DNA from 4 places in the Streptomyces sp. AM6-12 genome. Region 4 is predicted to be linked to each of the others. Evidence: riboswitches for the same ligand, from Rfam matches in the RefSeq annotation. Region 4 holds a riboswitch; each other region holds the start of a gene.
The links. A riboswitch is a leader RNA that binds a small molecule or an ion and turns the genes downstream of it on or off. The one in region 4 is predicted to bind cobalamin.

Region 1 (6,932 bases), 4.3 Mb from region 4:
GCGGTTACAAGAGCGGCAAGCAGTACCCGACGCCCGCTCAGGACGACTGCCTGCTCACCCCGCCGGCCTCCGCGTACTGGTCGTACTGGCACGCCGACCCGGGAGCGAAGACGTGGAGCTACAGCCAGCTGGGGGCGATGCTCTACAAGCCCAAGCCGGGCAGCGTCGACCTGTGGATCTTCGGCGGTACGAACATCCAGGGCACCGAAGGCCGCCCGAAGATCACCCCGGATCAGCTCCGCGCCCACAACACCAGGCCGCAGGGAGACGCGGGCCGGCCCACGTCCACGCACAAGGCACCTTCCCTGCCGCCCGACGTGGACACCGGCCCGGCTCCCGACCAGCGGACGACGGCTCCCCCCGAGCCGCCGTCGCACAAACCGAGGAAGCCGAAGCCCGGCAAGTCCGCGAGCCCGACACCGACTGCCACCCCCAGTGCCACGACGAGCAGCCCGGCGCCCACCGCGTCCCGCACCGGCACCAGGGTGCTCAACGCCGAGCCGGCCGCCGATGCCAGGCACGACTCCGGCTCGCTCGTCCCCGTGGCCACGGGAGCCGGTCTCGTGGTCCTGATCGGCGGTGCCGCCGGGTACGTGGCGTACCGGCGCCGTCGTACCGAGTGACCGCGGTGGCCCGTACGACCATGGAGGCGTCACCGGCCGCCGCGGCGGCCGGTGACGGCGGCTGGCGCGTTCCCCGCACCCTGCACCCCGTGGCCTGGTGGGTGTGGGCCCTCGCCCTCGCCACGGCCGTCAGCCGCACCGACAACCCGCTTCTGCTGTTCCTGGTCCTCGCCGTCCTCGGCTACGTCGTCACGGCGCGGCGCACCGAGGCGCCCTGGGCGCGCGGCTTCAAGTACTACCTGTACCTGGCCCTGACGGTCGTGACGATCCGGGTCGCCTTCCGGGCCGTGTTCGCGACCGGCATCACGCCGCACGACCACTTTCTGTTCTCCCTCCCGCACATTCCGACGCCCGCCTGGTACGCGGGCATCAGGATCGGCGGACCGGTGTCGCTGGAGGCGTTGCTGTCGTCGGCCACCGACGGGCTCAGGCTGGCCTGCATGATGTGCTGCATCGGTGCCGCCAACACCCTGGCCAACCCCAAGCGCGCGCTGCGCGTCCTGCCCGGAGCCCTGTACGAACTCGGGGTGGCGGTCACCGTCGCGATCAGCGTGGCGCCCCAGCTCGTGCAGAGCGTGCAACGCGTCTCCAGGGCCAAGAAGTTGCGGGCCGGACGTACCAAGGGGATGAAGGCGCTGAGGGGCATCGTGGTCCCTGTCCTGGAGGACGCCCTCGAACGCTCCCTGCGGCTGGCCGCCGCGATGGACTCGCGGGGCTACGGCCGGGCGGGCAGCGCCACCCGCCGGTCCCGCCGGGTCACGGGCGCGCTGATGCTGCTGGGCATGGGCGGCATGTGCGCGGGGGCGTACGGGCTCCTGGACGCCACCGCGCCCGCGCTCCTCGGGCTGCCGGCGATGGCCGCCGGGGCCGTCCTCTGCGTCGCGGGCCTGCGGCTCGGCGGCAGGCGCGTCACCCGGACCACCTACCGCCCCGACCCCTGGAACCTGCCCGAGTGGGCCGTCGCGGGCAGCGGGGTGCTGTCCGCGCTCCTGCTCTTCAGCAACCTCGGATACGACCCCGCCCAGCTCAACCCCACCTACTACCCGCTGACCTGGCCCGGCCTGCCCCTCGTGCCGACCGCCGCGATCCTCCTCGCCGGCACGGCCGGGTTCCTCGCACCTCCGCCCAGCCCCGTCCAGAAAGCCGACCCCTCGTGATCACCTTCGACCAGGTCACCGTCCAGTACGAGGACGCGGCCGGGCCCGCCCTGCGCGACGTCGACCTCACGGTGGAGGAAGGCGAACTCTGCCTCGTCGTCGGGCACACGGGCGTCGGCAAGTCCACACTCCTCGGCGCGGTCAACGGACTCGTCCCGCACTTCACCGGCGGCACCCTGTACGGCCGCGTCACCGTCGACGGCCGTGACACCGCCGATCATCCGCCCCGCGAACTCGCCGATGTCGTCGGTGTCGTCGGCCAGGACCCGATCGACGGCTTCGTCACCGACACCGTCGAGGAGGAACTGGCTTACTCCATGGAGCAGTTGGCGATCCCTCCGGCGACCATGCGCAAGCGCGTCGAGGAGACCCTCGATCTACTCGGTCTTGCCGGCCTGCGCCACCGTGCGCTGCACGAACTCTCCGGCGGCCAGCAGCAGCGCGTCGCGATCGGCTCGGTCCTCACCGCCCACCCCCGCGTCCTGGTCCTGGACGAACCCACCTCCGCCCTGGACCCGACCGCGGCCGAGGAGGTCCTCGCAGCCGTCACCCGGCTCGTCCACGACCTCGGCGTCACCGTCCTGATGGCCGAGCACCGCCTCGAACGCGTCGTCCAGTACGCGGACCGGGTCATTCACCTGCCCGGCGACGGCCACGCCCGCATCGGCTCACCCGCCGAGATCCTCCGCACGTCCACCATCGCACCACCGATTGTGGAGCTGGGCCGGGCCGCCGAGTGGTCTCCGCTGCCCCTGTCCGTCCGCGACGCCCGCCGCGCCGCCGCACCGCTCAGGGCCAAGCTGGCGGACCGCTCTCCCGCCCCGGTACGCCCGCCCGCCCCCGACGGGGAGCGGGCCCGGCTGCTGACCGCGCGCGGCATCACGGTCACCTACCGGGGCGTCGCCGCCGTACGCGCGGTGGACCTCGACCTGCACGCGGGCGAGGTCACCGCGCTCATGGGCCGCAACGGCTCGGGAAAGTCCTCCCTCCTGTGGGCCCTCCAGGGGTCCGGACCCCGCCGGGCGGGCAGTGTGAGGGTGGCCGGCGAGACCGGCGCGACGGATCCCCACGCGGTACCGCCCGCTCAGGCCAGGCGGCTCGTCGGACTGGTCCCGCAGACCCCAGCCGACCTGCTCTACCTGGAGAGCGTGAAGCAGGAACTCGACCAGGCGGACGCCGAGTCGGGCACCGAGGTGAAGGCGCGCGCTCTGCTCGACCGGCTGGCGCCCGGCATCGACGACGCCACCCATCCGCGCGATCTGTCGGAAGGCCAGAAGCTCGCGCTCGTCCTCGCCATCCAGCTCTCCGCCGCGCCCCGGATCGTCCTGCTGGACGAACCGACCCGCGGCCTGGACTACCGGGCCAAGACGGCACTGATCGGCATCGTGGACGCCCTCGCGGCGGAGGGCCGCGCGGTCGTCATCTCCACCCACGACGTCGAGTTCGCCGCACGCGCCGCTGACCGGGTGGTGGTCATGGCCGAGGGAGACGTCGTCGCCGACGGACCCACTACCGAAGTCATCGTCTCCTCACCGACCTTCGCACCTCAGACGGCGAAGATCCTCGCCCCGTTGCCCTACCTGACCGTCCGGCAAGTGGCGCGGGAACTGGCGACCGCCGGCGACGAGGGAGCACATCCATGAGCACGCGCATCGGCAACGCCATCCGGCTGACGCCACGCGTCGGCGTGGTCATGACGCTGTCCGCCTTCCTGGGACTGGTCGCCTTCTTCTGGCCGTTCGTGGTCGCGCCGGGCAAGTTCGGCTCCAGCTACGCGCCCCCGCTCATCTTCGGCGTCCTGCTGGTGCTCGTCCTCTGCGTGGTGCTGTCGGAGATCGCCGAAGGCGGCATCGACTCCAAGGCGCTCGCCATGCTGGGCGTACTCTCCGCCGTGAACGCCGCCCTGCGCCCGCTCGGTGCCGGAACGGCGGGCATCGAGACCGTCTTCTTCGTCCTCGTGCTGGCGGGACGGGTCTACGGCCCCGGCTTCGGGTTCGTCCTCGGCTGCACCTCGCTGTTCGCCTCCGCCCTGATCACCGGGGGAGTGGGACCGTGGATGCCGTACCAGATGTTCGGCTGCGCCTTCGTGGGGATGCTCGCCGGGTTCCTGCCCAAGGCGAGCGGCCGGCGTGAGGTGCTGATGCTGGCCGTGTACGGCTCGCTGTCCGGCTACCTCTTCGGCTTCCTGCTCAACCTCTCCTTCTGGCCGTTCTCCCTGGACCCCAACAGCTCCATCGCCTACCTCCCGGGCCTGCCCTTCACCGAGCAGTGGCACCGCTACATCGCCTTCGACCTGGCCACCTCGCTGGGCTGGGACACCGGGCGGGCGGTCACCAACTTCGCGTGCGTGCTGCTGGCCGGCCCCGCCGTGCTGACCACCTTCCGGCGCGCCGCACGCAAGGCCCGCTTCCGGGCGCCCGTGCGCTTCGCGGCCCCCCGGACGGCCGAATCCGAACCCCGCTGACCTGGAACACCACCGGAACCCGGCCTGCGGGGGTGGATTTACTAGGACGTCCAACTATATATTCGAGGGGTAGGCCCGCGGTGCAGGGAAGCCGGTGTGATTCCGGCACGGTCCCGCCACTGTGACCGGGGAGTACGCCGTCGAGAGATACGCCACTGACGAGCTGGATGTCGGGAAGGCGGACGGCGCGCGCTGATCCGGGAGTCAGGATACCGGCCGTGGGATGTTCCGTGTTGTCCACGAGGATGGAGCTGACACGCATGGCACCGGTGCGCATTCACGATCCCGGCGGACTCCGCCGCAGGCGTCACGCACGCCGCATTCCCGTCGTCACCGCTTGACGGTTCGCACGCCATTCGCGTTCTCGCGCCGCCCCCGCACGCCCGTGTACGCCACCGCGTCCACGTGTGCCGGTTCGGCGCGCCATCCCGGATCACCCTCACCTGACGAGAGCAGGCACCCATGATCCGTCCGAACGACCCCACCGACGTACGTGAGCTGACCCATTTCGTCGGTGGCAAGCACACCCCGGGAACATCGGGGTTCCACGGTGACGTGTACGACCCCAACACCGGCGAGGTCCAGGCCCGCGTGCCCTTGGCGGACCGGGCCGAAACCGAGGCGGCGATCGGTGTCGCCGTCGACGCCCAGCGCGAGTGGGGCGAGTGGAACCCGCAGCGCCGCGCCCGCGTGCTGCTGCGCTTCCTGCAGCTCGTCGAGCAGGAGAAGAACGCGCTGGCCCGGCTGCTGTCCTGCGAGCACGGCAAGACCATCGCCGACGCCCACGGCGACATCCAACGCGGGCTGGAAGTGGTGGAGTTCGCCGCGGGCATCCCGCACCTCCTCAAGGGCGAGTTCACCGACAACGCGGGCACCGGCATCGACGTCCACTCGCTGCGCGCGCCGCTCGGCGTCGTCGCCGGGATCACGCCGTTCAACTTCCCGGCGATGATCCCCCTGTGGAAGGCCGCCCCGGCGCTGGCCTGCGGCAACGCCTTCGTCCTCAAGCCCTCCGAACGCGACCCGTCCGTCCCGCTGCGGCTCGCCGAACTCTTCCTGGAGGCGGGTCTGCCGGCCGGCGTCCTGAACGTCGTCAACGGCGGGCGGGAATCGGTCGACACCCTCCTCGAAGACCCGCGCGTCGCCGCCCTGGGCTTCGTCGGCTCCACACCGATCGCCGCGCACGTCTACGCCACCGCCGCCGCCCACGGCAAGCGCGCCCAGTGCTTCGGCGGCGCCAAGAACCACATGATCGTGATGCCGGACGCCGACCTGGACCAGGCGGTGGACGCCCTGATCGGCGCCGGGTACGGATCGGCGGGCGAACGCTGCATGGCCATCTCCGTCGCCGTACCGGTGGGCGAGGACACCGCCGACGCGCTGGTCGCCCGGCTGAAGGAGCGCATCGGCAGCCTGCGCATCGGCCGCAGCGACGACCCCGAGGCGGACTTCGGTCCACTGGTCACCCGGGAGGCGGTGGACCGAGTGCGCACCTACGTCGACCTCGGTGTCCAGGAGGGTGCCGAACTCGTCGTGGACGGAAGGGACTTCGTTCTCCCCGGCCACGAGAACGGCTTCTTCGCCGGAGCTTCGCTGTTCGACCGGGTCACCCCGGCGATGCGGATCTATCAGGAGGAGATCTTCGGCCCGGTCCTCACGGTCGTGCGCGCCGCCGACTACGACGAGGCCCTGCGTCTGCCCAGCGAGCACCCCTACGGCAACGGCGTCGCGATCTTCACCCGCGACGGGGACACCGCCCGTGACTTCACCCGGCGGGTGAACACCGGCATGGTCGGCGTCAACGTGCCCATCCCGGTGCCGGTTGCCTACCACACCTTCGGCGGCTGGAAGCAGTCCGGCTTCGGCGACCTGAACCAGCACGGCCCGGACGCGATCCGCTTCTACACCCGCACCAAGACCGTCACCTCCCGCTGGCCCGCCGGCCTGCGCGAGGGCGCGAGCTTCACGATCCCCACGATGGGCTGAATGCCGTATGACCACCACCCTGCTCACCGAGGACCAGCAGGCCCTCGTGGAGACCACCCTCGACTTCGCCCAGGACCATCTCGCACCCCGCGCCCTCGACTGGGACCGGGACAAGCACTTCCCCGTCGACGTGCTGCGCAAGGCGGCCGGGCTCGGCTTCGGCGGCGTCTACGTCCGTGAGGAGTACGGCGGTTCGGGCCTCAGCCGGGCCGACGGCGTACTCGTCTTCGAGTCCCTCGCCTCCGGCTGCCCGTCCATCGCCGGGTACCTCTCCATCCACAACATGGTCGCCTGGATGATCGACCGCTACGGTGCCGACACCCAGCGGGAGCGGTGGCTGCCCCGGCTGTGCGCCATGGAGGACCTGGCCAGCTACTGCCTGACCGAGCCGGGAGCCGGCTCGGACGCGGCGGCCCTCACGACCCGGGCCGTACGGGACGGCGACGAGTATGTGCTGACCGGCGTCAAACAGTTCATTTCCGGCGCGGGCGCTTCCCAGGTGTACGTCGTGATGGCGCGCACCGGCGGCACCGGCGCGGACGGTGTCTCCGCGTTCATCGTCGACAAGGGCGACCCCGGTCTCACCTTCGGTCCGAACGAACGCAAGATGGGCTGGAACGCCCAGCCCACCCGACAAGTGGTCCTCGACGGCGTACGGCTGCCCGCCGACCGGCTCCTCGGCCGCGAGGGCGAGGGCTTCCG
Region 2 (6,932 bases), 4.3 Mb from region 4:
GCTGGAGATCTCGCCCTTGCGGGACTGCCGGGTCGCGGTGGTGGTGTGCACGGCCTGCTGGATGGCCTGGTACACCGTCTCCGTCGGCAGCCGGAGCAGGGCTCCCAGGCCGCAGGCGGTGGCCGCGCTCAGATGCGCCACATGGTCGATGCGGTGCTCGTGCAGGCAGATGCCCTTGACCAGGGCCACATGGACTTCGTAGGCGGCGATGACGCCGCGCAGCAGATCAGCTCCGGTGCGGCCGGTGTGCTGGGCGACGGCGAGCACCGGCGGGATGTTGTCGCCGGGGTGGGAGTAGTCGGCGGCCAGGTAGGTGTCGTGGAAGTCCAGCTCGCGCACGGCGGTGCCGTTGGCCCAGGCCGCCCATTCCGGGGAGACCCGGGCGGGGGTACCGAAGACGGAGGCGCCGGCCGTGGCCGTGCGGTGCGCGGTGGCCTGGGCGCGGGCGACGGCGACCGGTCGGCGCAGCAGCGAGGCTACGGCGACCGAGGCGTTGTCGATCACCCGGTTGACTGCCATCGCGGTGCTGTCGGCGTCCAGTTCTTCGGTGCCGGTGGCGACGGCGGCCAGTTTCCAGGCGAGCTGGTCCTCGCGCGGAAGCCGGTCGGCGCTGGGGTGGACACGGACGTGGTGCTCGATCACGGGACTCCTCGCAAGTGCAGACGGTCCTGCTCGGTGCTGACGTGATCGACAGTGCCCGTTTCGCGGCTGCCCGGCCACCTCTCCAATCTGCGGAATCTCTACAGCTCAGACCTGCGAATCTGCGAATTCTGCGAATAACGCGGATGCTATCTTCGCAAGAAGTCAGTGTCCCGATGTCGTCCCTCACCGCTTGCGACAAGGATGTGCGCCATGGCACGAGGAGCATCCGACCGCAAGGTCTACGCTCATGCGAAGCTGCGTCGGCTGCGCCGTGAGCACGGTATGAACCAGGTCGACATGGCCCGTGCTCTCGGCATCTCAACGAGCTATGCCAACCAGATCGAGCAGAGCCAGCGTCCGCTGACCGCATCCGTGCTGCTGCGGATCGCGGAGGTCTTCGGGGTCGACGCGGAGTTCTTCTCGGAGACCGACGAAGACCGGCTCGCCGCCGATCTGCGGGCCGCGCTCGCCGACGAGGCGTGCGGGGTGCCGCTGCCCGCCGCCGAGGAGGTCACCGAGGCGGCACGCGACCACCCGGAGGTGGCCCACGCCTTGGTGGCCCTGCACCGCCGCTATCGCGACACGGTCGAACAGGCCGCCGCGCTGGGATCCCCGGGACCGGCCGGCGGCCTGCTGCCTCCTGCCGAGCCGCACGACGAGGTGCGGGACTTCTTCTACGCCCACCACAACCACTTCGAGCCGCTCGACACCGAAGCCGAACGGATTGCCGAAGCGCTGGATCTTCGGCCGGGCAAAGCAGCCGACCCTCTCACCGCGCTGCTCGCCGAGCGGCATCACGTCCGCATCATCGAGTCCGCTTCGGGTCAGCCCGGCGACGCGCGACGCTTCGTTCCCGACACCGGACTGCTGTTCCTCTCCCCCTGGCTCAGCGACGGCCAGCGCGCCTTCCAACTAGCCACTCAACTCGCACTCTTGGAGCACGGACCGCTGCTCACAGAACTCGCCGAGCGCGCCACCGAGCTGACCTCACCGGAGTCCCGGACCCTCGCCCGCATCGGCCTGGCCAACTACTTCGCCGGCGCCCTGCTGATGCCCTACGCGGCCTTCCACGCGACGGCCGAGGACCTGCGGTACGACATCGAGCTGCTCTCGGCCCGCTTCGGCGTCGGCTTCGAGACGGTCTGCCACCGCCTGAGCACGCTGCAGCGCACGGGAAGCCGGGGCGTGCCGTTCTCCTTCCTGCGGGTGGACCGGGCCGGCAACATCTCCAAGCGGCAGTCGGCCACCGATTTCCACTTCTCCCGCATGGGCGGCACCTGCCCGCTGTGGACGGTGTACGAGGCATTCTCCGCACCGGGCCGCATACTGACGCAGGTCGCCGAAATGCCGGACGGGAAACGGTACTTCTGGGTCGCGCGGACCATCACCCGCGGCGGGTTCGGCCACCACGCCCCGCGCGCCGAGTTCGCCATCGCCCTCGGCTGCGAGCTGCGGCACGCACACCGGCTCGTCTACACCGAGGGCATCGCCCTGGACGACCCGCGCGCCGCCACCCGAATCGGCCTGGGCTGCCGGATCTGCGAACGCCGCGACTGCGCCCAGCGCGCCAGGCCCCCGGCCGGCGGACGCCTCGCCATCGACCCGGACCGGCGCACGTACGTGCCGTACGCCGTGGAGAGCAGCACCCCATGAAACCGACAGCAGGAGCAGCCACGTGACCAGCCGTGTCACCTTCGTCTCGCCCGCCACGAGCCCGTCGCTGCGGCAGGCCCGCTTCTACGACGGCGACTCGATCGACGACATCGGCGCGGCCCGCGCCCGTGAGGCCGCCGGATCGCTGGCAGCCCCCGCGCGTGTGCTCGTGTCCGCGAGTGTGCGCTGCCGGGAGACGGCGGCGGCGCTCGGCCTCGACGGCGTGGAGACACCGGCGCTGGGCGGCCTGGACGTGGGCCGCTGGCGGGGGCGCACCCTCGACGAGGTGGGAGCGGCCGAGCCGGAGGCTGTGGGGCACTGGCTCACCGCCCCTGGTTGGGCGGCACACGGCGGTGAGTCGGTGCGGGACATGTGCGAGCGGGTCAGGCGCTGGCTGGAGTCCGCGCAGCACATGGACGGCCGTACGGTCGCCGTGGTCGAGCCCGAGGTGATCCGGGCCGCGGTGACGCTTGCACTGGGCTTGCCGGAGGCTTCTTTCTGGAGGCTCGACGTGGCGCCATTGACGGCCACGGAACTGAGCGGGCGATCCGGCCGCTGGAACCTACGGCTCGGCAGGCCCCTTGTCGCCTCGGCGCAGGGAGACAACGCGGCGCTGTAGAGCAGGAGGCGGGCACCTAGAAAAGCCTGAGGGCCACGCCTCGTTGGAGCGGCGTGGCCCTCTGGTGCCTCATGCTGCCGAGCACGTCATGCTGCACCGACAGGTTCCGGCTGCTTCGGCGCCGGCTTCGCCGAAGCCCTGATCGCCGGGTCGAGCAGCCGCTCCGCCATGGGGGCAAAGACGAGACCCAGGCTCGCCCACAGCAGCGCCTGAGCGGCTACGGAGTAGAAGCGGAAGGAGAACAGCACGTCCGCCGGGAAGCCCGGGTAGACGATGGCGCCCTTGGAGTTGGTCAGGGGCAGGGGTGTCTCCGTGGCGTGGTGGCCGTACTCGTGCACGTTGGCGGAGAGTTCACCGAGTTGCGGCAGCAGGAGCATCACGATGCCGATGGCGACGACGTACCCGGCGCCGGCGAGGAGCGTGGCGTTCCAGTTGCCGAAGCGCGGCTGGAGCCGCTTGCCGAGCCAGACGGCGCCGACGAGGAAGACCACCGAGCAGACGACCATGGCCAGGTAGAGGTTGCCGCGGTCCTTGATCGTGTCCGGGTGTCCGATCGCCGGCGGGTTGGCCGGGTACTTCAGGAACGGCACCAGGTACATGCCGAGGAAGCCGCCCAGAGCCACCAGCATCGCCAGGTTGCGGGGACGCAGATTGCCGACCCGGCCGAGGCAGACGGCGTAGGCGACGGCGAACAGGGCGCCCATGGCGATGCCGAAGAACACCATGCCCACGCCGATACCGACGTTGGCCTGGATCGTCCGGCTGAAGATGTCCGGATCCGGAGCCCCCACCGGGATTCCGGCGGCCTTGTCGAGAGCCTCCTGCGCGGCGTCGCGGCCGCTCTCGTAGTCGATGGCCTTGTTGATCTGGGGCTCGGCGAAGATCCGGGCGAAGACGAAGGCGAGCAGACCGGCGACTGCGCCGGCGATGACGCCGCGCAGTATGAGTCTCTTTTCCATGTTCAGATGTCCGTGTCCGTGCTAGCTCTCGTCAGTGGCAGGGGAAGCCGAGGAAGTGGCGGGCGTCGTGCACGAACTCGTGGACGTGCATGTCCTTGCCGAAGACGGAGTAGGCGCCCTGGTCGACACCGATGAAGTAGTAGATGGCCAGCGCGATCAGAGCGGTTCCGACGAGCCAGAACACCGCCTTCGTGGCCGGCAGGACGACCGGGGTGGGAAGTGCGGCGGGCGCGGACATGCTGCTCATGGGTGTGAGCCTCCTTCAGGGGATCGTGCGTCCCTCAGTTCAGTGGAGCGTCGCGACGGCCCAGGGTCTGACTCCAGACCCACTCTTGAGTGGGTCTGTTCACAGTGGCGCGACCGTGCTGGAATCTCACCAGCTTCCTTAGGCCGTCATTACAAAGGGAGCGTACGGACCCCTGAGATGGTCCGTCAATCAGACAAGTGGCCGAGACGATGTGGCCCTGCGCACCGCCGCCCTGCGTAGCCCCGATCCCCCTTCGGGCTAGCCGTTCCGCACCATCCGGCCCGTACCCCGTCGCCGACCTTGGCCATCCCCGTACCCACCTTACGGGCCAGATACGTACTAGTATGCGGCGAGTTGCGAAGTGGCTGCTGAATACGGATCTCCCGTCCGTGACAACTGTGCACTCGGTTTCAGCCGGGCCCTGAATCCTTCAGGCCAACACAAGCCCCACGGAACCATCGGCCGCCGTAATCACGTTCTCCGGAACACCGACGCGAATCGGGTCACAGCTATGGCACAGGAATCTGGCCGGCGAAACACGAACCCCTAGGCGAGGAGCGGAGGAAACCAGTGGCCAGACGTCTCACACCGCGCCACATCACCCTCGGGGGCCGCGAAGCGGTCGCCCTCACGCTGGAGGAGTACGAACAACTCGTCGCCAGCCGACGGCAGATCGGCGGACAGAGCGCACGCGTACGTGTGCTCTCCCTCGAGGCGAAACGAACCGAACGGCTCCTGCAGGATCTGGAAACGCTGATAATGGCACCGCGAGACCGGTGCTGCGAGCAGCGGAGCGCTGAAGCGACGACCTCCCCGGAGTCCGGCTCCGACGGTGGGGCATCGGAGCCGGGCACGGACTGCCTGCGCTGCGCGGTCGCCGCGCTGTTGCGTCGCCACAGGAACCCGGCTTCCTGAACGACAGGGCAGCTACCTGGTCGGCACTCGGCTTCACGGCAGACTTCTGCCCTGCGGACAGGACCTACTCCTTCGCACGTGAATCAGCGGTGGAGAAACCCCGGGGTCGCTTGTCGATGAAGGCGCCCATGCCTTCCTTCTGGTCAGCGGTCGCGAACACCGCGTGGAATAGCCGCCGTTCGAAGCGGACGCCTTCCGTGAGCGTGGTCTCGAAGGCCCGTCCCACCGCTTCCTTCGCCATCATTGCCACCGGCAGCGACATTCCGGCCACGGTTTCGGCAACTGCCAGTGCCTCGCCGAGCAAGTCGTCGGCGGGAACCACACGGGAGACCAGTCCGGCGCGCTCGGCCTCTTCCGCATCCATGGTGCGTCCGGTCAGGCACAGCTCCATGGCCTTGGCCTTACCGACCGCGCGAGTGAGCCGCTGGGAGCCGCCGATGCCGGGGATGACGCCGAGTTTGATCTCGGGCTGCCCGAAGGCGGCCGTGTCGGCGGCGAGCAGGATGTCGCAGAGCATGGCGAGCTCGCAGCCGCCCCCCAGGGCGTATCCGGAAACCGCCGCCACGGTCGGCGTGCGGAGCTGTCCGAGCCGGTCCCAGGCGGCGAACCAGTCGGCGAGGTACATGTCCATGTAGCCCTGCGGCCGCATCTCCTTGATGTCGGCGCCGGCCGCGAACGCCTTCGCCGATCCGGTGATCACGATGCAGCCGCACTCCGGGTCCCGGTCGAGGGCCTCGGTGGCGGCCACCACCTCGTTCATCACCTGGAGGTTCAGGGCGTTCAGGGCCTTGGGTCGGTTGAGGGTAAGCAGGGCGGTACGGCCCTTCCGCTCGACAAGGATCGTCTCGTACTCGACAGCCGGTTCCGCAGTCACGCCTGTTCTCCGCTCTGGTCCCTGATGGTGCGCACGATGCCGGAGAAGTCCTCCGTGGCACCGGCTCGCTCTGCATAGGCGGCGTACAACTCGGCGGCCCGCAGACCGAGTTCCGCACGTACTCCGCCCGCCTTGACCGCGTTGGCCGCGAGCCCGAGGTCCTTGGCCATGAGGGAGGCGGCGAAGCCCGGCCGGTAGTCCCTGTTGGCGGGACTGGTCGGCACGGGTCCGGGGACGGGACAGTTGACGCTGAGCGCCCAGCACTGCCCGGACGCCGTGGAGGCGACGTCGTACAGGGCCTGGTGGGACAGGCCGAGGCTCTCGCCGAGGACGAACGCCTCGCTTACGGCGATCATGGAGACGCCGAGGGTCATGTTGTTGCAGATCTTGGCAGCCTGCCCGGCACCGGCGCCGCCGCAGTGGACGGCCTTCTTACCCATGGCTTCCAGCAGCGGCCGCGCCTCGGCGAACTCCGCCTCTCCCCCGCCGACCATGAAGGTGAGCGTGGCCGCTTCGGCTCCGACCACCCCGCCGGAAACCGGTGCGTCCAGGGCCCGCATTCCGGCGGCCGCCGCACGCTCATGGGCGGTGCGGGCGTCGGCGACGTCGATGGTGGAGCAGTCGACGAAGAGAGTGCCCGGCCGGGCCGCCGTCAGGACAGTGTCGTAGAGGTCCAGGACGTGGCTGCCCATGGGAAGCATGGTGATGACCACTTCGGCGTCGGCGACCGCGTCGACCGCCGACAACGCGGGTTCCACCCCCGTCCGCGTGGCGCCGTCCAGGGCGTCCGGCACCAGGTCATGGCCGCGGACACGGTGGCCCGCCTTGACCAGGTTGGCGGCCATGGGGGCGCCCATGTGCCCGAGTCCGATGAATGCGACGGTACGGCTCACCAGTCCACCTCCGTGGCGGCGTCGGGTCCGGCGAGTCCGAGTTCCTGCTCGCCGAGCGGGGCGAAGAAGCGTTCGACGTCGGCTTCGGTCACCTCGACCAAGGTGGCCGGCGACCAGTGCGGGTCACGGT
Region 3 (6,932 bases), 3.1 Mb from region 4:
CCCGGTGTGGGAGTCGCTGGAGGGCCTGCTCGGCAAGGAGGGCGTGGCCACCGCCAACGGCCCCCGCCACCGCCGTCAGCGCCGCACCATCCAGCCCGCGTTCCGGATGGACGCCATACCCAACTACGGCCCGGTCATGGAGGAGGAGGCGCACGCGCTGACCGAGCGCTGGCGCCCCGGCGAGCCCATCGACTGCACCTCGGAGTCCTTCCGGGTCGCCGTGCGGATGGCCGCCCGCTGCCTGCTGCGCGGCGACTTCATGGACGAGCGCGCCGAGCGGCTGAGCACCGACCTCGCCACCGTCTTCCGCGGTATGTACCGCAGGATGGTGGTGCCGCTGGGCCCCCTGTACAAGCTGCCGTTTCCGGCCAACCGCGAATTCAACCGCGCACTGGCCGATTTGCATCTGCTCGTGGACGAGATCGTCGCCGAGCGGAGGGCATCTGGTCAAAAGCCGGACGATTTGCTGACGGCATTGCTGGAGGCGAAGGACGACAATGGTGAGGCCATCGGGGAACAGGAGATCCACGACCAGGTCGTCGCGATAATCACCCCCGGCGCCGAAACGATCGCGTCCACGATCATGTGGTTGCTCCAGGCGCTCGCACAGCACCCGGAGCACGCCGAGAAGGTGCGCGCCGAGGTCGAATCCGTGACCGGCGGCCAGCCCGTCGGATTCGAGCACGTCCGCTCCCTCAGGCACACCAACAATGTGATCCTGGAGGCCATCCGGCTGCGCCCCGCCGTATGGATTCTGACCCGCCGGGCGACCGCCGACACCGTGCTCGGGGAATATCGCATTCCGGCCGGGGCGGACATCATCTACAGCCCGTACGCCATTCAGCGTGACGCCCGCTCCTACGACCGCCACCTCGACTTCGACCCGGATCGCTGGCTTCCGGAGCGGGCCAAGGAGGTGCCGAAGTACGCCATGAGCCCCTTCAGCGTCGGCAACCGCAAGTGCCCCAGCGACCACTTCTCCATGGCCCAGCTGAGCCTGATCACCGCGGCGATCACGGCGAAGTACCGCTTCGAACCCGCCGACGGCAACGACGACAGGGTCCGGGTGGGCATCACGCTGCGCCCGGACAACCTGCGGCTGCGCCCGCTGCCCTGGTGAGACGCCGGGAGTGCTGCCGCTACCGGCGTGTGTTCAGGCGGCCTGCGGGCCCCGGAACGCGCGCCGGTAGGCGTTCGGCGTGGTGCCGAGCGCCCGCACGAACTGGTGGCGCAGCGCGGCCGCCGTACCGAACCCGGTGCGGGCGGCGATCGCGTCCACCGTCTCGTCCGTGCCCTCCAGCAACTCCTGGGCGCGCAGCACCCGTTGGCGCAGGATCCAGCGGTACGGCGTGGTCCCCGTCTCCTGCTGGAAGCGGCGGGCGAAGGTGCGCGGTGCCATATGGGCGCGGGCGGCGAGCTGTTCGACGGTCACCTCCAGGTCGAGGTGCTCCTCCATCCACACCAGCACCTCGCCGACGGTGTCGCAGGGTGCCTTGGGCAGCGGCCGCTCGATGAACTGGGCCTGGCCGCCGTCCCGGTGCGGGGGCACCACCATCCGGCGGGCGATCTTGTTGGCGACCTCGGGCCCCTGCTCCTTGCGCACCAGATGCAGACAGGCGTCGATGCCGGCCGCGGTGCCGGCGGAGGTGATCACCGGGTCCTCGTCCACATAGAGGACGTCCGGCTCGACGGCGAGCCGGGGATAGCGCCGGGCCAGCTGCTCGGCATGGTGCCAGTGCACCGCGCACCGGCGCCCGTCCAGCAGCCCCGCGGCGGCCAGCACGAACACCCCGGAGCAGACGCTGAGCACCCGGCTGCCCCGCCCGACGGCCCGCCGCAGCGCCGCCAGCAGCTCCGGCGGGTACTCCCGGTCCACATAGCTCTCACCGGCCGGTACGGCGATCAGATCGGCCTCTTCCAGCCGTTCCAGGCCGTGCGGTGTGGACACGGTGAACCCGCAGTGGGTGCCGAGGTCGGGCCCCTCGGCCGAGACCACGGCGAAGTCGTACACCGGCAGTCCCTCGTCGCTGCGGTCGATACCGAACACCTCGCAGACGACGCCCAGCTCGAAGGGGTGCACTCCGTTCAGCAGCACGGCGGCCACGTTCTTGAGCATGCCCCCAGTGTGCCGCAGAGCTGGCAGTAATTCGAGGGTGCTCGGCAGTCCTGCCACTCCCGGTCAGCAGTGTCCGGCAGGACAGTAGTGGCATGACCGGAAACCAGATCCAAGGCCTGATCGGTATGACCGCGACCCTCGGGATCCTCGTCCTCCTGGTCCTTCCCTCGGTGCTCGGCATCGTGCGCGAGCGGCGCATCGACCGGCAGATCAGGAAGGCCCAGGAGGCCCGCGGAGACGAGGAGGCTCAGAAGTCCTCGTCCAGGTCGACGGTGCCCTCCACCGCCACCTGGTACGCCGACGGGCGGCGCTCGAAGAAGTTGGTCAGCTCCTGAACCCCCTGGAGCTCCATGAAGGAGAAGGGGTTCTCCGAGCCGTAGACCGGCGCGAAGCCCAGCCGGGTCAGGCGCTGGTCGGCCACGCACTCCAGGTACTGCCGCATGGAGTCCGTGTTCATGCCCGGAAGGCCGTCACCGCACAGGTCGCGCGCGAACTGCAGCTCGGCCTCGACGGCCTCCCGCAGCATGTCGGTGACCTCCTGCTGGAGCTGCTCGTCGAACAGCTCCGGCTCCTCCTTGCGCACGGTGTCGACCACGTCGAAGGCGAAGGACATGTGCATCGTCTCGTCGCGGAACACCCAGTTGGTGCCGGTGGCCAGGCCGTGCAGCAGACCCCGGCTGCGGAACCAGTAGACGTACGCGAAGGCGCCGTAGAAGAACAGGCCCTCGATGCACGCGGCGAAGCAGATCAGGTTCAGCAGGAAGCGCCGGCGGTCCGACTGCGTCTCCAGCCGGTCGATCGTGTCCACCGAGTCGATCCACTTGAAGCAGAACTCGGCCTTCTCGCGGATCGAGGGGATGTTCTCGACCGCCGCGAACGCCGCCGCGCGGTCCTCCGGATCGGGCAGATAGGTGTCCAGCAGCGTCAGATAGAACTGGACGTGCACCGCCTCCTCGAACAGCTGACGGCTCAGGTACAGCCGCGCCTCGGGGGAGTTGATGTGCTTGTACAGCGTCAGCACCAGGTTGTTGGCGACGATCGAGTCACCCGTCGCGAAGAACGCGACCAGGCGGCCGATCAGGTGCTGCTCGGCCGGGCTGAGCTTCGCGAGGTCGGCGACGTCCGAGTGGAGGTCGACCTCCTCCACGGTCCAGGTGTTCTTGATGGCGTCCCGGTAGCGCTCGTAGAAGTCCGGGTAGCGCATGGGACGCAGGGTCAGCTCGAAGCCCGGGTCGAGGAGATTTTGGTTTCGGGTCATTGCTTTCGGCGCGAAGCGCCGTCCTCCAGGGGTGGTGGTCGGGTGGCGGGCGGGAATTACTGGCAGGCCTCGCAGGACTCGGGGTTTTCCAGGGAGCAGGCCACGGCGTCGGGGTCGGCGGCCTGCTGGACGGGGATGGCCTGCTGCGCCCGGGCGGCGCGGGCGATCCGGGTCGCCGGGCGCGAGCGCAGGTAGTACGTCGTCTTCAGCCCGGACTTCCAGGCGTACGCGTACATCGAGGAGAGCTTGCCGATCGTCGGCGTCTCCATGAACAGGTTCAGGGACTGCGCCTGGTCGAGGAACGGGGTGCGCGCCGCCGCCATGTCGATCAGACCGCGCTGCGGGATCTCCCACGCCGTGCGGTACAGCGCCCGCACCTCCTCGGGGATCCACGCGAAGCCCTGCACCGAGCCGTTGGACTCGCGCAGCGCCTCGCGGGTGCGCGCGTCCCAGACGCCCAGCTCCTTCAGGTCCTGCACCAGGTACGAGTTGACCTGGAGGAACTCACCGGACAGCGTCTCGCGCTTGAACAGGTTGGACACCTGCGGCTCGATGCACTCGTAGACGCCCGCGATGGAGGCGATGGTGGCCGTCGGCGCGATCGCCAGCAGCAGCGAGTTGCGCAGGCCCACCCGCGCGATCCGGGTCCGCAGCGCCGCCCAGCGCTCGGGCCAGGTCTCCTGGACGCCGTAGTGGTCGGGGTGCAGCACACCGCGCGCGGTACGGGTCTGCTCCCAGGCCGGCAGCGGGCCGCTGCGCTCGGCGAGGTCGGCGGACGCCTCGTACGCGGCGAGCATGATCCGCTCGGCGATCCGGGTGGACAGCGCCTTCGCCTCGGGTGAGTCGAAGGGCAGCCGCAGCTTGAAGAAGACGTCCTGGAGGCCCATCGCGCCGAGGCCCACCGGGCGCCATTTGGCGTTGGAGCGGCCCGCCTGCTCGGTCGGGTAGAAGTTGATGTCCACCACGCGATCGAGGAAGGTGACGGCCGTGCGGACGGTCTCGTCGAGCCGCTCCCAGTCGATGTCCCCGTCGGCCACGAACGCGCCGAGGTTGACGGAGCCCAGGTTGCAGACCGCCGTCTCGCCGTCGTTGGTGACCTCCAGGATCTCCGTGCAGAGGTTGGAGGAGTGGATGACCTGGCCCGGCTCGGCGGTCTGGTTGGCGGTGCGGTTGGCGGCGTCCTTGAACGTCATCCAGCCCTGGCCGGTCTGCGCGAGGGTGCGCATCATGCGGCCGTACAGCTCACGGGCCGGCATGGTCTTGCTCGCCAGGCCCTTGCGCTCCGCCGCGCGGTAGGCGGCGTCGAACTCCGCGCCGTACAGGTCCACCAGCTCGGGCACGTCCGCCGGGGAGAACAGCGACCACTGCTCGTCGGCGTTGACCCGGCGCATGAACTCGTCCGGCACCCAGTGCGCCAGGTTCAGGTTGTGCGTACGGCGGGCGTCCTCACCGGTGTTGTCCCGCAGCTCCAGGAACTCCTCGATGTCGGAGTGCCAGGTCTCCAGGTACACCGCCGCCGCGCCCTTGCGCCGGCCGCCCTGGTTCACCGCGGCCACCGAGGCGTCCAGGGTCTTCAGGAACGGCACGATGCCGTTGGAGTGCCCGTTGGTGCCGCGGATCAGCGAACCGCGGGCGCGGATGCGGGAGTACGACAGACCGATGCCGCCCGCGTGCTTGGAGAGCCGGGCGACCTGGTGGTAGCGGTCGTAGATGGAGTCCAGCTCGTCCAGCGGGGAGTCGAGCAGGTAGCAGGACGACATCTGGGGGTGCCGGGTGCCGGAGTTGAACAGCGTGGGGGAGGAGGGCAGGTAGTCGAGCCGGCTCATCAGCCGGTAGAGCGCGGCCACTTCGTCCACGGAGCGCGCCGAGTCGTCCTCGGCGAGGCCGGCGGCGACGCGGAGCATGAAGTGCTGGGGGGTCTCGATCACCTGGCGGGTGATCGGGTGGCGCAGCAGGTAGCGGCTGTGCAGGGTGCGCAGGCCGAAGTAGCCGAAGCGGTCGTCGGCGGCCCGGTCGACGAGCTGGTCCAGCCGGGCGGCGTGCAGGCACACGAACTCGGCGGTCCGGTCGGCGATGAGCCCCTCGCGGTGCCCGACGGCAACCGACTCGGTGAACGACGTCACGCCCTGCGAGGCGGCCTCGGCGCGGATGGAGAGGGTCAGCAGCCGGGCGGCGAGCCGCGAGTACGCGGGGTCCTCGGAGATCAGGCCGGCCGCGGCCTCGGTCGCGAGTTCGCGCAGCTCCGCCTCGTCGGCGTGGGCCGAGCGGCCGCGCAGCGCGGCGGCCGCGACCCGGCCGGGATCGGCGTCGGGGAGGTCCCCGGTCAGCTCGGTCAGGGTCCGCAGCAGTGCGGCACCGGGACCGTCGTTCTCCAGGCCCTGGGCTGAAGCCGGTTCGGCTGGCGCGATGGTCACGTGGGGCTCTCCCTCGCTCGGCACGGGGCCTGGCGGAGGGCAGGGGGCAGCCACGAGCGCACACGGCGTCGCGTCCACCGGCCCACTCCACGAGGCCCGGACGTCTCAGAGCACCCGGACCGGTGGGCCGGGTGCGCTGCCGGCAGGTCCTCGGACTGACTCCTGTGCGCGGATGCGCACAAGTACACCGTTGCGGGACAGTTCCGGATTCGCACCGGATTCCCCTGCGACGACAGCGACCATGAGCATACATCTAGTGCCGGGTCGTCGTGCCACCCCCAGATGTTGTGTCGTCGCCGATCTCAGAGCGTCAACTGGTAGGTGAGCAGAGTGAGGTCCGCCAGCTCCGGGAGGGGCTGCCAGTCCCGCTCGGGCGTGCGTATGAAGCCCAGCCGTTCGTAGATGCGGTGGGCGCCGCACATGGCCCGTTGCGTGGAGAGCACGATCGCGCGGCAGCCTGCCACGGCGCGCGCCCGCTCGGCACAGGCCCGCACCAGCGCCTCGCCGGCCCCCCGGCCGCGGGCCGCCTTGTCCACCGCCAGCATGCGGATCTCGGCCTCGCCGGGGCGGGCGATGTCGGCCATGGGGCCGGGGGCGGGGACGAAGGTGACACCGCCGAGAAGGACCTCGTCGTCGGTGGCCACCAGCACCTCGGCCGCCGACGCCCTCTTGGCCACGTCCCTGAGCTGGTCGAGGTACGGGTCGCTCTCACCGAAGTCCAGGAGGCCGTCCTGGAGATAGGCCTGCGCGGTGATCTCGCCGAGCGCGTCGTACTCGGACGGGAGAACGGGTCGGATGCGAAGGGTCATGGCGAGGAGTGTGTACGACGACGGGCCGCCGGAGCACGTGCTTTCCGGCGACCCGCCACGGTGCGCGCTTTTCGGGCGCGGACTCTCGTGGGCTCTAGTGGGCGCTTCCCGCCGTGGCCGGCGGCAGCTCCACCTGGACGCCCGGATCGCCCGCGTCCGCCGTGTAGTCCTCGGGACGGGTCTCGTCGACGCCCTCGGGGGCCTTCACGGCCTTCAGGACGACGGTCAGCACGACCGTGACGAGGACGTTGAGCACGAACGCCGTCATGCCGATGTAGCCGATCTGGCCGATGCCCGGAATGTCGTCGGCGGAGCCGCCGAAGTGCTTCTGGGTC
Region 4 (6,932 bases):
ACTCGTCGAACGCCTCGTCGTCCGGCTGCTCGTCCACATGCAGGTCGTGGTGGAGCTCGGCGGCCTTGACCAGGGTCCAGATCTGGGCGCGGACGGCCGGCGCCTTCGCCGGGTCGAGGTCGGAGACGAGCGCGTACTCGTCCAGCAGCTGTTCCAGCTTGGCGAGGTCGCCGTAGGTGTCGGCGCGGGCCATCGGCGGCACCAGGTGGTCCACCACGGTGGCGTGCCCGCGCCGCTTGGCCTGGGTGCCCTCGCCGGGGTCGTTGACGATGAACGGGTAGATCAGCGGGAGTTCGCCGAGCACCGCGTCCGGCGCGCAGCCGCGGGACAGGCCGAGGCCTTTGCCCGGCAGCCACTCCATGGTGCCGTGCTTGCCCATGTGCACGATCGCGTCCGCGCCGAAGCTGTGCTCCAGCCAGCGGTAGGCCGCCAGGTAGTGGTGGGAGGGCGGCATGTCGGGGTCGTGGTAGATCGCGATCGGGTTCTCGCCGAAACCGCGCGGCGGCTGGATCATCACGACCACGTTGCCGAACTGAAGGGAGGCGAGCACGATGTCGTCGCCGTCCACGTACAGGTTGCCCGGCGGCTCGCCCCACGCCTCGGTCATGGCCTCCCGCAGCTCGGGGTCGAGCCTCTCGAACCAGGCCCGGTAGTCGGCCAGCGGCACCCGCGCGGGCGCGGCGGCCAGCTGCTCCTCGGTCAGCCACTCCACGTCGTGCCCGCCGGCCTCGATCAGCCGGTGGATCAACTCGTCGCCGCCGGACGGGTATGCGGTGAGCGAGTACCCGGCGTCCCGCAGCGCGTCCAGCACCCGGACCGCCGACGCGGGCGTGTCCAGGCCGACCGCGTTGCCGACCCGGGAGTGCTTGGTCGGGTACGCGGTGAAGACGAGGGCGACGCGCTTCTCGGCGTTCGGCTTGTACCCGAGGCGTGCGTGGCGCGCGGCGATCCCGGCGACCCGCGCGGCCCGCTCGGGGTCGGCGACGTACACCGGGACCTCGTCGGGGCCCTGCTCCTTGAAGGAGAACGGCACGGTGATCAGCCGGCCGTCGAACTCCGGGATGGCGACCTGCATCGCCGCGTCCATGGGGGAGAGCGCGGCGTCCGAGGCGTCCCACGCGGCGCGCGAGGAGGTGAGGCACAGCCCTTGCAGCACAGGGATGTTGAGATCCGCGAGGGCGCCGATGTCCCAGGCCTCCTCGTCGCCGCCCGCCGACGCCTCGGAGGCGTGGGTGCCGCCGGCCGCGAGCACGGTGGCCACCAGCGCGTCGGCCCGGCCCAGCAGCTCGTACAGCCCGGCGTCGGCGCCGCGCAGCGAACCGCAGTACACCGGGAGGGCGTTGGCGCCCTGAGCCTCGATCGCCGTGCACAGGGTGTCCACGAAGGCGGTGTTGCCGCTGAGTTCATGGGCCCGGTAGAACAGCACGCCCACCGTCGGGCGGCCGTCCTGGACTTCGTAGGCGCCGTGGACGCCGTACTCCGGCATCCGGCGCGGCTCCTCGAAGCCCTCGCCGGTCAGCAGCACGGTGTCGGACAGGAACCGGGACAGCTCCCGCAGATTGTCCGGGCCGCCCTCGACCAGGTAGCGCAGCGCCTCCGCGACCACCCCGGCGGGCACGGTCGACTCGGCCATCAGCTCCGCGTCCGGCACCGTCTCGCCGCCCAGCAGCACCGCCGGGACACCGGACGCCTTCAGCACGGCCAGCCCGTCCTCCCAGGCGCGCTTGCCGCCGAGGAGCCGTACGACGGCGAGGTCGGCGCCGGCCAGCAGCCGCGGCAGCTCCCCGGCGACGTCGACGCGGGTGGGGTTGCCGATCAGATAGCCGGCGCCACACGCCCGTGCCGCCAGCAGATCGGTGTCGGCGGTGGACAACAACAACACTGTGCTCATGCGGGCGCTCCCGGTGGGATGAAGGGCAGTCCTTGCGGCGCGCCGGACTCGATGAGCCGCCACAGCGCGTCCGTGTCCGCGTGCTGTTCGATCAGGTCGCCGAGCCGGTCGAGCTGCTCCTCGCGCAGCGCGGCGAAGGAGGTGTCCGGCGCGGGCACGAAGCGGCGGCCCGCGGCGGCGGCCACCTCGCGCAGGAAGGCCCGGCGGAAGCCGTCCGACTCCAGTGCGCCGTGCCAGTGGGTGCCCCAGGTGGTGCCCACCCGGCAGCCGTCCAGGAAGGCTTCGCCGCCGTCGACCCGGGCGACGCCGTGGTGGATCTCGTAGCCCTCGACCGGTTCGCCGAGGGCCTGCCCACGGGGGCGGGCGAGGGTCTTCTCGCGGGCGAAGCGCACCCGCACGGGCAGCAGTCCGAGTCCGGTGACCGCGCCGGCCCGCGACTCGACCTCGTCCTCGATGTGCTCGCCGAGGATCTGGAAGCCGCCGCAGATGCCGAGCACGGGCCGGTGTTCGGCGGCCCTGCGGGCGAGCGCGTCGGCGAGGCCGCGCTCGCGCAGCCACCGCAGCGCCCGGACCGTGCCGCGGGTGCCGGGGACGACGGCCAGATCGGCGTCGGCCAGTTCCTCCGGGCGGTCCACGAAGCGCACCACGACGCCGGGTTCGGCGGCCAGCGCGTCCACGTCCGTGAAGTTGGACATCAGCGGGATCGCGCAGACGGCGACGCGCAGCACGTCCGCGCCGAGCGGGGGAGCGACGGCCGACTCGCGCACCGCGCCCCGCAGCGAGACGCGCAGGCCGTCCTCCTCGTCGATGCCGAGACCGTGTTGGAACGGCAGCACGCCGTACGCCGGGCGCCCGGTGAGGCCCTTGAGCATGTCGAGGCCCGGTTCCAGCAGCGAGACATCGCCGCGGAACTTGTTCACCAGGAACCCCGCGACCAGCTCCTGGTCCTCGGGCGAGAGCAGGGCGACGGTGCCGAAGAAGGAGGCGAAGACGCCGCCGCGGTCGATGTCGCCGACGACGAGCACGGGCAGCCGGGCGCCGCGCGCGATGCCCATGTTGACGATGTCGGTGCGGCGCAGATTGATCTCGGCCGGGCTGCCCGCGCCCTCGCAGATCACCGCGTCGTACTGTCCGCGCAGCTCGGCCAGGCAGTCCAGCACGGTGCCCAGGAGCCGCTGCTGGCGGCCGCCGTGGTAGCCGCGCGCGCTCAGCTCGCCCACCGGCTTGCCCAGCAGCACCACCTGACTGCTCTGTTCGCCGCCCGGCTTGAGCAGCACCGGGTTCATCAGCGCGGTCGGTTCGATCCGGCAGGCCTGGGCCTGCATGGCCTGGGCGCGCCCGATCTCGGCGCCCTCGCGGGTGACGAAGGAGTTCAGGGACATGTTCTGCGCCTTGAACGGCGCGACCTTCACGCCCTGGCGCACCAGCCACCGGCAGATCCCGGCCGTCACGACGCTCTTGCCGGCGTCGGAGGTGGTGCCGGCGACGAGGAGACCACCGTTCACTTCCCGCGTCCCTTCAGTCCGTTGACGAGGTGGCGCGCGGCGAGTGTGGCGCCGAGCGCGAGCAGGCCGACGCGGCGGGAGAGCCGTACCGCCCGCTCGATGTCGGGGATCCGGACGGCCCGTCCGGTGACGCCGTTGAGCACGGGACGGTGCTCGGTCCGGCCGCCGTAGGAGAGGGTGCCGCCCAGGCGCACGCCGAGGGCGCCCGCGAAACTGGCCTCCACGGGACCGGCGTTGGGGCTCGGATGCCGGCGGGCGTCCGCGCGCCAGGCCCGTACGGCGCCGCGCGGATCGGGTCCGGCCGCCGCGGCGAGTACGGCGGTCAGCCGGGCCCCCGGCCAGCCGGCCACGTCGTCCAGGCGCGCGGACGCCCAGCCGAAGCGGCGGTACCTGGCGGACTTGTGACCCACCATCGCGTCCAGGGTGTTGACGGCCCGGAAGCCGAGCAGCCCCGGCACCCCGGCGGCCGCACCCCACACCAGGGCGCCCACGACCGCGTCGGAGGTGTTCTCGGCGACCGACTCGACCACGGCCCGGGCGATCCCGTCGGCGTCCAGCGCCTGCGGGTCCCGGCCGCACAGGTGCGGCAGCCGCGCGCGGGCCGCCTCGACGTCCCCGGCCGCGAGGGCGCGGCCGATCGCCCGCGCCTCGCGGGCGAGGGAGGTGCCGCCGACGACGGACCAGGCGGCCGCGGCGGTCAGGGCGACGGCGGCGGTGGGGGAGGGGCGGGCGACGCGTGCGGCCAGCGCTCCGAGCGCGACGGCGCCACCGGCGCACACGGTGGTGTGCAGGGCGCCCCAGCCGCGGTGGTCGTGCCACAACGCGCCTTCCACGGCGGCGGCCGCACGCCCGAACGCGGCGACCGGATGCCCGCGGCGGGGATCGCCGAGGAGGAGGTCGCCGAGGAGTCCGGCGGCGGCGCCGTACGCGTAACTGCGATCGGCGGCCATCGGCTCAGCCGGCCGTGGGCACCGCGACAGTGGTCCTGGTACTGGTCGTTCGGCAGCCGAGCATGGCGATGTGTCCTCACTCAGGGTGTCCGCGCCCTGGTTCGACGTGATCCGGCGGCGAGAGTTCCTGGCTCTCCGGGGGTTCTTCCCCGGTGACAGTGGCGGGACCGCGCCGGATTCGCACCGGCTTCCTCTCCTGCTGCCGTAGATGGCGTGGGCAGTCCACCATGCGCCCGGAACGGCCGTCAACTTGCCGTTGACCTGCGGGAGTGTGCAGATCCCCACACCTCGCGGGGTGGCCGGGCATGCCGGAGGCTCCCCTGCCGCGGGTCGCGGAGGGGAGCCTCGGGGACTGCCGGGGCGGCGCGGGCCGTGCCGCCTTCGAGGTCAGGGCCCTTTCGGGATCAGGGCCCTCTCGGTGTCAGGATGCTGCGGGGCCCTGACGGCTCAGGACTTGGAGACGATCAGGAGGATGCCGTACGCCACCGCCGCCGCGCAGGCCGCGAAGCAGACGTAGGCGCCGGTGACGGCGAGCGTGGCCGAGCCGCCCTCGGCCGCGGCCTTCTCGCGCCGGGCCAGGCCGTTGATGCCGAGGGTGAACAGGACCACCAGGCCCACCGTGAAGGCGAGGCTGACGCCGAAGACGGAGCCGATGGCCGCCCAGTCGATCTTCATGGGGTTGCTTCCTTGGTGAACGGGCTGGGGGTCAGACGGTGGCGGCCGGCGGGACGGCGGAGGCCGTCTGCTCGACGGCCGGGACCGGCGCGGGGGCGGGGATGGTGGCCGTCAGGTCGTCGGCGATCGCGCCCGTGGGCGGCGGGGTCACCGCGGCGATGGCGGTGGTCACCACGCCGGACGGCTCCGCGGCCGGCTCGGCGACCACGTTGGTGTGGTCGATGACCTCGCGCCGGGACAGCTTGTAGATCCAGGCGCTCGCGGCGACCAGGAAGACGGCGACCGCGGCGGTGCCCCCGTCACCGAGTTCGGTGACGGCCTCGGCGCCCGCGCCGACCAGCGCGGCGGCCGGCAGGGTGAGCACCCAGGCGACGGTCATCCGGGTCGCGGTGGACCAGCGGACCACACCGCCCTTGCGGCCGAGGCCCGCACCCATCACCGCGCCGGAGACGACGTGGGTGGTGGAGAGGGAGAAGCCGAGGTGGGAGGAGGCCAGGATGGCGGTCGCGGCGCTGGTCTGCGCGGCGAAGCCCTGACGGGGCTCCAGATCGGTCAGGCCCGTGCCCATGGTGCGGATGATGCGCCAGCCGCCGATGTAGGTGCCGAGCGCGATGGCCAGGCCCGCGGAGAGGATCACCCAGGTGGGAGGGTTGGAGCCGGGGGCGATGGCACCGCCCGCGATCAGCGCCAGGGTGATGACGCCCATCGTCTTCTGCGCGTCGTTGGTGCCGTGCGCGAGGGAGACCAGCGCGGCCGAGGCGACCTGGCCGGCGCGGAAGCCCTTGCGGGTGGCCTCGCCCCCGGACTTGCCGCCGGCGGCGTAGGAGAACCGGGTCGCCACCAGCGCGGCGACACCGGCCACGACCGGCGCGGCGACCGCGGGCAGCAGCACCTTGGTGACCAGCACGCCGCCGTGCACGGCGCCGAATCCGGCGGAGGCGACGGCCGCGCCGATCAGACCGCCCATCAGCGCGTGCGAGGAGCTGGAGGGCAGGCCCACCAGCCAGGTCAGCAGGTTCCAGAGGATCGCGCCGACCAGGGCGGCGAAGATGACCTCGGGACGGATGCCGCTCTCGTCGACGAGACCCTTGGAGATCGTGTTGGCGACCTCCACGGAGAGGAAGGCGCCCACCAGGTTGAGGGTGGCGGACATGGCTACCGCGAGCTTCGGCTTCATCGCGCCTGTGGAGATGGTGGTGGCCATCGCGTTCGCGGTGTCGTGGAAACCGTTCGTGAAATCAAACGCGAGTGCGGTAACCACCACAATCGCGAGGATCAGCGAGAAGCTTTCCATTTACCCAGGCAATCGTTCGAGGTCGTTGTCCGGATGAACGTAGGCAACCTGGGTGAACGGAAGATGAACTGGGGCGGGCACGGGAGTGTCCGCATCGGGCGGGTGAGGCTCCGCTTCCCCTCCCCGAACCGGGCGTGCCCGTGTGCCCCTTGGGCTACCAGTCCGCGGCGAAGGTCCGCAGCCCGCTGGAGCTGCCGTTGAAGAGATTCTGGTCACCCGGCAGCCGGCCCGCGGTGGCGTACTGCCAGAAGGTCCAGGACTGCCAGCCGCCCGGCAGCCTGCCCGGCCCCGAGGAGCCGTGACGGGCGATCCACAGGGGGTGGCGGGAGGCGAAGGCGTGGCTGTCGCCGGTGCACTGCTTCCACCAGTGGGCTGTGGTGTAGATCACGGGACGGCGGCCGGTCTCGCGGACCATCTCGTCGCTGAACGACCAGATCCAGGACTTCATGCGCTTCCAGCCCAGCCTGTAGCAGGGGTGCTTCGCGCTGTACGGGTTGTACTCGATGTCCAGTGCGGGCGGCAGCGTCCAGCCGTCCGGCTGCCAGTCGCCGCCGTGCGCCACGAAGTACTTGGCCTGCCGGGCGCCGGAGGACCTGTCGGGCAGCGCGAAGTGGTAG

Region 1: linked by a shared signal. The riboswitch ahead of ACE4Q9_RS06225 (CoA-acylating methylmalonate-semialdehyde dehydrogenase) and the one ahead of ACE4Q9_RS25680 (cobalamin biosynthesis protein) in region 4 are both predicted to bind cobalamin.
Region 2: linked by a shared signal. The riboswitch ahead of ACE4Q9_RS06195 (CbtB-domain containing protein) and the one ahead of ACE4Q9_RS25680 (cobalamin biosynthesis protein) in region 4 are both predicted to bind cobalamin.
Region 3: linked by a shared signal. The riboswitch ahead of ACE4Q9_RS11260 (ribonucleoside-diphosphate reductase subunit alpha) and the one ahead of ACE4Q9_RS25680 (cobalamin biosynthesis protein) in region 4 are both predicted to bind cobalamin.

What each region holds. Positions count from the first base shown of each region.
Region 1 covers NZ_JBIQWN010000001.1:1,377,479-1,384,410, reverse strand. Annotated here, with positions in the region: gene ACE4Q9_RS06245 (hypothetical protein) at 1-623, shown strand, start outside; gene ACE4Q9_RS06240 (energy-coupling factor transporter transmembrane component T) at 644-1,780, shown strand; gene ACE4Q9_RS06235 (ABC transporter ATP-binding protein) at 1,777-3,423, shown strand; gene ACE4Q9_RS06230 (ECF transporter S component) at 3,420-4,244, shown strand; cobalamin riboswitch at 4,306-4,480, shown strand; gene ACE4Q9_RS06225 (CoA-acylating methylmalonate-semialdehyde dehydrogenase) at 4,707-6,230, shown strand; gene ACE4Q9_RS06220 (acyl-CoA dehydrogenase family protein) at 6,238-6,932, shown strand, end outside.
Region 2 covers NZ_JBIQWN010000001.1:1,369,154-1,376,085, forward strand. Annotated here, with positions in the region: gene ACE4Q9_RS06175 (MmgE/PrpD family protein) at 1-642, opposite strand, end outside; gene ACE4Q9_RS06180 (short-chain fatty acyl-CoA regulator family protein) at 853-2,295, shown strand; gene ACE4Q9_RS06185 (histidine phosphatase family protein) at 2,318-2,914, shown strand; gene ACE4Q9_RS06190 (CbtA family protein) at 3,001-3,873, opposite strand; gene ACE4Q9_RS06195 (CbtB-domain containing protein) at 3,905-4,120, opposite strand; cobalamin riboswitch at 4,165-4,312, opposite strand; gene ACE4Q9_RS06200 (hypothetical protein) at 4,691-5,035, shown strand; gene ACE4Q9_RS06205 (enoyl-CoA hydratase) at 5,100-5,909, opposite strand; gene mmsB (3-hydroxyisobutyrate dehydrogenase) at 5,906-6,802, opposite strand; gene ACE4Q9_RS06215 (enoyl-CoA hydratase/isomerase family protein) at 6,799-6,932, opposite strand, start outside.
Region 3 covers NZ_JBIQWN010000001.1:2,534,016-2,540,947, reverse strand. Annotated here, with positions in the region: gene ACE4Q9_RS11280 (cytochrome P450) at 1-1,120, shown strand, start outside; gene ACE4Q9_RS11275 (GlxA family transcriptional regulator) at 1,154-2,116, opposite strand; gene ACE4Q9_RS11270 (hypothetical protein) at 2,209-2,451, shown strand; gene ACE4Q9_RS11265 (ribonucleotide-diphosphate reductase subunit beta) at 2,364-3,374, opposite strand; gene ACE4Q9_RS11260 (ribonucleoside-diphosphate reductase subunit alpha) at 3,431-5,788, opposite strand; cobalamin riboswitch at 5,912-6,047, opposite strand; gene ACE4Q9_RS11255 (GNAT family N-acetyltransferase) at 6,091-6,597, opposite strand; gene mctP (monocarboxylate uptake permease MctP) at 6,692-6,932, opposite strand, start outside.
Region 4 covers NZ_JBIQWN010000001.1:5,645,086-5,652,017, forward strand. Annotated here, with positions in the region: gene cobN (cobaltochelatase subunit CobN) at 1-1,891, opposite strand, end outside; gene ACE4Q9_RS25675 (cobyric acid synthase) at 1,888-3,396, opposite strand; gene ACE4Q9_RS25680 (cobalamin biosynthesis protein) at 3,393-4,346, opposite strand; cobalamin riboswitch at 4,445-4,588, opposite strand; gene ACE4Q9_RS25685 (hypothetical protein) at 4,794-5,021, opposite strand; gene ACE4Q9_RS25690 (anion permease) at 5,053-6,315, opposite strand; gene ACE4Q9_RS25695 (lysozyme) at 6,470-6,932, opposite strand, start outside.